Regions from separate parts of the Ferdinandcohnia sp. QZ13 genome, predicted to be linked through region 3. Evidence: riboswitches for the same ligand, from Rfam matches in the RefSeq annotation. Region 3 holds a riboswitch; each other region holds the start of a gene.
What was found. Region 3 has a riboswitch for S-adenosylmethionine ahead of RGU12_RS09320 (YezD family protein). Riboswitches for the same ligand answer to the same signal wherever they lie in the genome.
Positions count from the first base shown of each region.

Region 1: another riboswitch for S-adenosylmethionine. It lies ahead of RGU12_RS18335 (methionine ABC transporter ATP-binding protein); the one in region 3 lies ahead of RGU12_RS09320 (YezD family protein).
Region 2: another riboswitch for S-adenosylmethionine. It lies ahead of mtnW (2,3-diketo-5-methylthiopentyl-1-phosphate enolase); the one in region 3 lies ahead of RGU12_RS09320 (YezD family protein).

Region 1 is NZ_JAVIVW010000015.1:919,197-922,479, reverse strand. It holds gene RGU12_RS18340 (O-acetylhomoserine aminocarboxypropyltransferase/cysteine synthase family protein) at 1-1,045, shown strand, start outside; SAM riboswitch class I at 1,155-1,263, shown strand; gene RGU12_RS18335 (methionine ABC transporter ATP-binding protein) at 1,389-2,414, shown strand; gene RGU12_RS18330 (methionine ABC transporter permease) at 2,407-3,111, shown strand; gene RGU12_RS18325 (MetQ/NlpA family ABC transporter substrate-binding protein) at 3,126-3,283, shown strand, end outside.
Region 2 is NZ_JAVIVW010000001.1:1,046,145-1,049,427, forward strand. It holds gene RGU12_RS05065 (2-hydroxy-3-keto-5-methylthiopentenyl-1-phosphate phosphatase) at 1-611, opposite strand, end outside; gene mtnW (2,3-diketo-5-methylthiopentyl-1-phosphate enolase) at 608-1,852, opposite strand; SAM riboswitch class I at 1,924-2,031, opposite strand; gene RGU12_RS05075 (pyridoxal phosphate-dependent aminotransferase) at 2,144-3,283, opposite strand, start outside.
Region 3 is NZ_JAVIVW010000001.1:1,914,031-1,917,313, forward strand. It holds gene RGU12_RS09310 (LLM class flavin-dependent oxidoreductase) at 1-970, opposite strand, end outside; gene ssuE (NADPH-dependent FMN reductase) at 991-1,542, opposite strand; gene RGU12_RS09320 (YezD family protein) at 1,708-1,887, opposite strand; SAM riboswitch class I at 2,021-2,121, opposite strand; gene RGU12_RS09325 (SH3 domain-containing protein) at 2,540-3,283, opposite strand, start outside.

The sequences.
Region 1 (3,283 bases), on a different contig from region 3:
AACAACAGCTATTCTAAATATTGCTGGTGCAGGAGATGAGATTGTATCTGCTTCTACACTTTATGGTGGAACGTATAACTTATTCGCAAACACACTACCTAAATATGGAATTAAGACGCACTTAGTAGAACCTACTAATCCGGAAAACTTCCGTCAAGCCATAACGCCAAATACAAAGGCGATTTTTGCTGAAACAATTGGAAATCCAAGCTTGGATATTCTTGATATTGAAGCAGTAGCAAATATTGCTCATGAAGCAGGAATTCCATTAATTATTGACAATACATTCGCCACACCTTATCTATGTCGTCCAATTGAGCATGGAGCTGATATTGTTGTTCATTCTGCTACTAAGTGGTTACTAGGTAATGGAACAACAATGGGAGGTATTATTGTTGACGGTGGTAAATTTGATTGGAATTCACCAAAATTCCCTGGATTTACAACACCAGATCCTAGCTATCATGATTTAGTGTTTGCTGATGCTTTAGGACCCGTAGCTTATATCATTAAAGCCAGAGTCCAACTTCTTCGTGATTTAGGTCCAGCTTTAAGTCCTTTTAATTCATTCCAATTTAACCTAGGTCTTGAAACATTACACGTTCGTATGAAAGAGCATATTGCAAATACGAAAAAAGTTGTTTCATATCTTAAAAACCATCCTGGGGTTGAATGGGTACTGTATCCTGGTGAGGACGATCACCCGAACAAACAATTAGCTGATAAATACTTACCAAAAGGTGCAGGTTCAGTCATAGTATTTGGTATCAAAGGTGGAAGAGAAGCGGGTGAGAAGCTAATTAATAATGTTGAGCTTTGGTCACATGTTGCAAACGTAGGTGACGCTAAGAGTTTAATTATTCATCCAGCAAGCACAACACACCAGCAATTAAGTCCGGAAGATTTAAAGTTGTCTGGCGTGTCAGAAGACTTAGTTCGCTTATCTGTTGGAATCGAAAATATTGAAGATATTTTAGAAGATTTAGAGCAAGCCATTAAAGCAGCAAATGGAACAAGTTCAGTTTCACCATTGCCTACAGCTTAAGCTTTACTTTGGTACATTAGTCACAACTTTTTCATTGACACCTTAAATGACAGATGATAATATAAGTCTCGTGTTATTTAGGACGATATAAAATGTAAATATATGATGACTCTTATTTAGAGCGGTGGAGGGATGTGCCCGATGAAACCCAGCAACCGTCAACATATTTGTTGAAAAGGTGCCAATTCACACAAAGCTAAAGCTTTGGAAGATGAGAGGAAGGAATTACTGAATTGTGCCTTTCTGCTCGCTTGTGCAGAAAGGCTTTTTCAATTATTTGCGTTAATTATTTACTATATCGCATAAACTAAACATAGTTTTCTGGAATAGAAGGTGTGACTACGTGATAACACTAAAAAAAGTGTCAAAGATATATAAAACAAAAGCCAATTCTGTTACGGCTGTTAATGATATTGATTTAGAGATCAATGAAGGTGAAATTTTTGGTATCATCGGCTATAGTGGAGCAGGAAAAAGCTCACTTATTCGTTTGCTGAACGGACTTGAAACGCCAACTGAAGGAACAGTTTCAGTTGCCGGTCATGATATCACTTCCATTAAAGGAAAATCGTTGCGTGATGCGCGTAAAGAAATAAGCATGATTTTCCAACATTTCAACCTTTTATGGTCGCGAACCGTGAGAGAAAATATTTCATTTCCCCTTGAAATTGCAAAAGTCCCAAAAGCCAAACGGGATGAACGAGTTACAGAACTTATTAAGTTGGTTGGTTTAGAAGGAAGAGAAGTTGCATATCCTTCACAGCTTAGTGGTGGTCAAAAGCAAAGGGTAGGAATTGCACGAGCACTCGCTAACAATCCAAAGGTTTTGCTTTGTGATGAAGCAACATCTGCGTTGGACCCACAAACAACTGACTCGATATTGGACTTGCTTGTCGATATCAATGAACGTTTAGGGTTAACGATTGTGTTAATAACACATGAAATGCATGTTATACGTAAAATCTGTCACCGTGTTGCCGTGATGGAAAATGGAAGGATTGTTGAGAAAGGCCGAGTTCTGGATGTATTTAAAAAGCCACAAGCTCATATAACAAAACGTTTCGTGCAACAAGTGACAGAGCCTGAAGAAACAAAAGAAATGATTGAGCATTTGCTTGAACGTTATCCAAATGGAAGAGTGGTTCAACTCACTTTTGTTGGGGAAGATGCTGAAAAACCATTGATAACTACTTTAATCCGAGACTTTAAAATAGAAGTGAATATTTTACAAGGAAAGATTTCACAAACCCAAAATGGCTCTTATGGTACATTATTTATTCATCTTGCTGGTGAACTGAATGAAGTCACTTCAGCCATTGAATTTATTCGGGAACAACGAGTAGAAGCTGAGGTGATTGAAAATGCTTGAACAATTCCAAGAGCTTCTTAAGTGGGAAAAACAGGTTAAAGATTATCAAGCATTGAATTGGGGAAATCTCTGGGAAGCAACCCAAGAGACCTTATATATGACCGGGATTTCGGTGCTTGCAACCTTTATAATTGGTCTATTTTTAGGCTTGGTTCTCTTTTTAACGGATAAAGGGAATGCGTGGGAAAATTCTGTGGTAAATCGAATTGTATCTGCACTTGTTAATATTTTTCGATCCATACCATTTATAATTCTTATTGTATTATTAATACCTTTTACGAAAATTGTAATGGGGTCAATGCTAGGACCTAATGCCGCATTACCATCTTTAATTATAGGTTCCGCACCGTTTTACGCAAGAATGGTTGAAATTGCTTTGCGTGAGATAGATAAAGGTGTAATTGAGGCTTCTCATTCTATGGGAGCAACTAACTCGACTATTATTTTTAAAGTATTAATTCCAGAATCCCTACCAGCCTTAATATCAGGGATTACAGTTACTGCGATTTCATTAGTAGGCTTCACTGCGATGGCCGGTGTTATTGGTGCTGGTGGATTAGGTCATTTTGCTTATCTATATGGTTTCCAAAGTAACAAACCAGTCATTACATTTATTGCCACTATTGCGATATTAATTTTGGTATTTATCATTCAATTTGTGGGTGATTACTTTACAAAACAAACAGACAAGAGATAACAGGAGGAACACAAATGAAAAAATTATTGTTTGTATTATTAATTGGACTACTAACCCTTACATTAGCTGCTTGTGGATCAAGTGATGAGTCAAACGAAGGTGGCGACACAAAAAATGCAGAAGGCAATAAAGAATTAGTCGTTGGTGCATCAGCAGTTCCACATGCCGAAGT
Region 2 (3,283 bases), 870 kb from region 3:
GAATGAAAGGATGAATGTTCAATCCCCAATTCTTCACATTTTTCAATTAAGAAATCTCTTGCAATGACCTTATCCGCTAGCTTTGCCGCCTGAAGATCGGTGATGGAATCGCCAATAACGATTTTATAATCATCTTGATTTGTGAGCTTTCGAATCAAGCTTGGCTTACAGCAGCCACACTCATTTGTGCACTCAACATCACACGTATATGGCCATAAGATTTTAATTCTATCATTCGAAAAATCAGATTGATTACAATAAATTTGCTCCTTAGCAATGAGACCCTCTAGCAATGGCTCAACAAAAAAGTCAATCCCACCACTTACAATGTAAAGCTGAATTCCTTGTTCTTTCGTGTATGCAACAAACTCTTTGAATCCATCACGAATTTCCGCATGGTTTAGAATGTAATTCGTTATCTCTCCCCTCCAGGCTGAGGGTAACAGAGAGAACATTTTACTCACACCCTCTTGTATCGGGATTTCCTGCGAGAGGACTTGATCCTTAATTTCCTCCCAACCAGCTGGAGCAAATTTTTTCATAATGGCTATTATGTTATCGGTATTTGTGATTGTGCCATCAAAATCACAGAAAATAATAGGTTTGTTCATCGCTGTACCTCTTTATATCCCCATAAATCAATTGCCTGTTTTAGCTCTGAATGATTTTGAGCGAATTCAACAAGCGTCTTTCCAGTCAAGACTGCATCGACTGCAGCATGAAATGCTTTGCCACCACCAATTGCACCGTTCGGATGCCCATGAACACCACCACCAGCATTAATTACACTGTGTTTCCCAAAATCATTGATAAGCAGTGGCACCAATCCTGGATGTATGCCGGCAGATGGTACCGGAAATGAAGGCTTAAATAATTCATCCGTTTTCGTTAATTCAGCTGCAATCGCCAATGTTTGTTCTCTTTCAAGAGCAACACTACCATATGGTGAAGGGAACAAGACAAGGTCAGCACCTGCATATCGTAGTAGTTTTCCAAGCAATAGTTGGTTTGAAAATCCGTAAAATTCAGACGGCGTGAGTGTACCACTAACAGCTGGATGAGCCATAATCGGAACTGAAACTTCTGGGTCCTCTGCTATGCCCTGAAGAACATCAAGTCCATATGCAAATACATTAAACAATAACAGGTCAGCACCAAGCTCTACAGCTTTTCTTGCTTTTTCTTTTAATTCAAAGGTTCTACCAGTTAAGTTCACGGCATAAAGGGCACGGTGACCGGTTTCAGCGTAAACCACCTCAAGCACTTTTTTACCTTCTGTGATTCGGTCTTCAAATGGAGTTAAAGGATTCTCAAAGAGTATTTCATCATCCTTAATGAGATGGACTCCACCAAGTGCCTGCTCACGAAGTTGTTCCTTGAGATACTCCATGTCTCTTCCAATTACTCCTTTAAAAATGCTCATCACCAGAGGTCTATCAAATACTCCAAGTTTTTCGCGGATGCCGTTTAATCCAAACTTTGGACCAGGAAAGGTAGCCTTCAATTCAGTTGAAAACTCCAAATCTAGCAACTTAACTTCCCCATCAAGTGATAGCTTCCCAAAGGTAGTGGTTAAAATCGCTGGTAAATCAGCACTAAAATTTGCACTTGGGTATGCAATTTTGATGATTCCTTTTTTCACTTGTTTTCCAAGATAATGACTTGCTCGATCGTCCACATCAAATTGTTCAACACTTATTACTTTTCCTTTATGTTTTTTAAGTTGTTCCTGTTCAAGTTTTGGCAAAGTCGTCCAAGAACCGACCGTTAAACCTAGTGCGATGCCTTCCGCTTTTTCCTCTAAGTTGTTACTCGTATCATGTACCAAATATGTAGCAATCACTTCACTCATGTTTAACCCTCATTTCAAACATACTAAAAATAAAAAACCTCTTCATAAGAAGAGGTTAGCAAACTAACATCTTCTTATCTCTCAGCGTAACGCTGCAAGAATTAGCACCGTGCTTACCTTTTCGTAAGTCGGTTGCCGGGCTTCATTGGGCTAGTCCCTCCGCCTGCTCTTAATAAGAAAATTGATTTTATATAGCATGTTGAGCCTCGTTTAAAAACGACCTCAACCTTTATTAAACTTAATTTAATTAGGATTATGACAGGAATTATTTTTCTTGTCAAACGTTTTTTATTATTTAAACAAATCCAACTTTTTAATTCGGTTTGCGGCTTCAACTAGTCGATCTTCGTCTGTTAAAAGACCAACCCGAACATAGCGGTCACCATATTCACCGAATCCAATTCCTGGTGCCACTGCAACATGAGCTTTTTCAAGTAAGAGATCAGCAAAGCTAACAGATGTGTATCCTTCAGGTACGGGTAGCCATGCGAAGAAAGAACCTTCAGGTGCTTTTACATCCCACCCAATGTCCTGAAGTGCACCGATGAAGGCGTTTCGTCTTGATTCGTACTTATCCACTAGTTCTTTTACACAGTCCTGTGACTCGGTTAGTGCTGTTGCTGCCGCTGCTTGAATTGGACTGAACAAACTAACATACATATGGTCTTGAATGAGATTTAGAGCTTCGATAACGCTTGGGTTTCCAACCGCAAAACCAACTCTCCATCCGGCCATGTTATATGTCTTTGAAAGTGTGTAAATTTCAATCCCGATATCCTTGGCCCCGTCTATTTCTAAGAAACTGATTGGTCTTTTCCCTTCAAATCCAATTGCACCATATGCAAAATCATGCACGACACAAATATCATGTTCTTTTGCAAAAGAAATGGTTTCTTCAAAAAATTCCTTTGTCGCTACAGCTCCGGTTGGGTTATTAGGATAATTTAAAAACATAACTTTTGCTTTTTCAAGCGTTTCTGATTCAAGTTCTGAGTAGTCAGGTAAAAAGGCATTTTCCGCTTTCAGTGGCATATATGCCATTTCGGCTCGAGCAAGTTCAACTCCTGACCAATAATCGGGATACCCAGGATCCGGAACTAACGCAATATCACCTGGATTTAATAGGCATTGTGGAATCTCAACTAATCCTGCCTTCCCTCCAAAAAGAATCGCAACCTCTGTATCTGGATCAAGTTCAACTCCGTATTCACGTTGATAAAATTCTGTTGCTGCCTTCTTTAAGAAAGAATGTCCACGAAACGGAGAATATTTATGAAATTTCGGTTGTTCAGCGCCCCTTTTTAATGCCTCAACGATGTGTTTTGGGGTTGGCTGATCTGGATTTCCCTGACCTAAATTGATGACATCGTGCCCCTGGGCAACAACGTTATTCACCTTTGCAACAAGTGAAGCAAAAAACTGCTTCGGTAA
Region 3 (3,283 bases):
ACTCTGAAAAATCAATTCCAGTCCATCCCCCAAGTAGTGCGAGTGCCCCTTCATAGCTCACATGTTTTTGATATTCATTGAACTTATTATGTGCTTCCTCTTCAGTTCGACCCACGATCGGAGTAATACAAGTAAGAATTTTTATTTCCTCTGGTGTCCTACCTGCCTTTATTGCCTCTTCACGGAGTTTTTTTACAGAATGCCTAGCAGCGTTTTTAGTCGGTGCCCCAATAAAGATAAGCTCAGCATTTTGACCAGCAAAAGCGCGGCCTTTTGTGGAAGTTCCTGCCTGATAGAGTACCGGCGTTCTTTGTGGAGAAGGCTCACATAGGTGTGCTCCTGGGACTTTAAAATATTTGCCTTCATGGTTGATATCATGGACCTTACTTGGGTCTGCAAAAATTTGATTCTGTTTGTCTACTAAAACTGCATTATCCTCCCAGCTACCTTCCCATAACTTATAGCAAACTTGTAAATATTCTTCAGCAATATCGTACCGCTCATCATGTTTAATTTGGTCTTCCAATCCCATATTCACAGCGGCGCTTTTTAAGTAAGAAGTGACAATATTCCAGCCGACACGCCCCTTTGTAATATGATCCAGCGTCGACATCCTGCGAGCAAATGTATAAGGATGCTCATGCGTGACAGATGCCGTAACTCCGAATCCTAAATGCTTTGTCACCGCTGACATTAATGGCACAACAAGGGATGGGTCATTTACAGGTGTTTGGGTACCCTGACGGATAGCGGCATCTCTAGAGCCTTGATACACATCATAAGGCCCCAGTACATCTGCTAGAAATATTGCATCGAATCGACCCTTCTCTAAAAGCTTTGCTAGTTCAATCCAATATTCACTATCTTTATAGCGGTGTGATTGATCCTCTGGATGTGTCCACAGACCTGGAGATTGATGCCCCACACAGTTCATATCAAATGCATTTAAATAAATTCTTTTCTTTGTCATTGTTATTAGCTCCTTTTTTATTAATGTTTTAAAGCAAAAGCTTTATTCTGTTTGACTGCTTCAACAAAGTAATAAAGCTCTTTTTTCAGTCTTTCTAACACATTTACATCGGTAATAGGGGTAATCACTTGTGTTTTATCGATTTGGCAATCTTGGAAGTAAACTCCTTGCATGCTTTGCCCCTTTAATGCGGCCAATAATGGTTTGAGGCTGAAGTCAATTGCTAGTAAATGTGCTGGGCTTCCGCCTGTCATAATTGGCAAAACGGTTTTTCTTGCTAACACATCTTGTGGCAGCAAATCTAGTACAGCTTTCAGCACTCCTGTGTACGCTGCCTTGTAAACGGGCGATCCTACAATCACACCTTCTGCCCCTTGGATTAATGAAGTTAGATCCTTAATGGCTGGACTATCAAACTTCAGATTAAATATGTCATCAGAAGGAATATCTCTCACGGATACATGTGTGATTGTAAAACCTTCCTGTTTAAGCTTTTTCCCTACAAACTGTAGAACCAAATCCGTTCTAGAACTTTCTGAAGGACTTCCCGATAAAATAACGATTTCGCTCATTTTGATCATCCTTTCTCCTTTTTATTGAAATCTTTTCTTATGAGTTATTGAACCATCAACCTCCCCCTTCCAAAGAAAAAAGGAAATAAAAAAGACATCTTTATTCAAAACGTCAATCGTGGACGCTTTGAAAATAAAGATGCCTTTAGTGGTCTAATCGGCAAATTATTTTTTCGTGGTTTGTTTTTGGGATGATGTGGATTTTTGTAATGAAAAACGCTTCTTTTCCGTCGCATCAATTTGGGTGATTTCCCCATTATGGACAGTAATTACAATTGATCCAAATTCTAGATTCTCCAAGGTTGATAAAATATGTTTCACCTTTTGTTCCTCAAGTTTTGCCATGTCACTCCTCCTTGTACAAGATGTATATCATTTCATTGCCCTGGTTGACCAGTATGGCAGATGTTCATTTTGGCCAAAATAAAAACCCTCTTCTAACAAGAAGAGGGCATACATGCATAGTTCGAATACGCTCTTCTTATCTTTCAAGCAAAATGCTTGCTGGAATTGGCACAGTACATAATGTCTGTTGCCGAGGCTTCGTCGGGCCAGTCCCTCCGCCTCTCTGGATAAGAATCAATAGGTAATTAAGTTGTTGTTTGTTGATATAAAATTACATGGAATTTTACATTCTGTCAATCACTTTATCCAAAAATTTTTAAAAGAGGGAACTTTTAGTTATTTAGTCATAGTTGCGTTCATGAGTTTGGGTATGATGATAGAACTCTTGGGACATAAACACTTTTTTGGGTTTGGAGATTATTGATAAAACTAACAGCTTATACACTATTTATATGCGGACTATTGGAGATTACTGGTAATATCCATAACTTAAACACTTTTTATGCTAAGACTTCTGGAGATTACTGGCGATACTTATAACTTAAATACTCTTTATGCTTAGGCTTCTGGAAATAACCGGTAATACTTATAGCTTAAATACACTTTATGCCAAGACTTCTGGATATTACTGGTAATACTTATCTTTAGAAGTTTAGTATTTGTTCAGCTCTTGTACAGGCGTCTGAAGAATAACAGGATTTTTTGCGGGATCTAACCACTTCAAAAGTTTAATTACATTTGCTTCCGATGTTGCAGTACACCCCAATGTATAACCACTGCCAACATGGAAGAATATCGCACTTCCTTTATAGGGAGTTCGCTCTGTATTGTAGTTGATCACAAATCCATAGGTATATAGACGATGCATCATATTCTCTGCGCTTTTCCACTGACCTTGGGTTTCATTTCTTGACTGCCATGAGTTGTAAAGTGGGGACTCTGGATCATCTACCCATACATCATCATTTGTAATGTTTCGGAAAGGTAATTTTGTACCCGGATTTCCTTTTTGTCCAAAAGCTGTTCCGATTGTATATTTTCCTACAGGTGATTTACCATCTCCTTCTTTTTTGTTGGATGCAAAGCCATTTTTTCCGATATAGCCAGTAGTGTTCAAAATCGGATTCCATTTTCCATTTGCATCCTTCTCAAACGCTTGAATCGTTGCGTGATTGGTGTTGTATCCATCTGTAGTTACAAGAATAAGCTGGTGGTTTCCATTAACCGTTTTTAATGTATCAGCGATATTCCCACTTTTTTCAGGTTTCGTTCCAGTAGTTGTAGATGGGGCCGGTGTAGCACCCACAACGCTTTTTTCAACAATAGGTTTTGTATCGGATAAGTATTCACTATACACCCAGCCTGTTTTATCATTCATTTTTACTTTGCTCCAAGA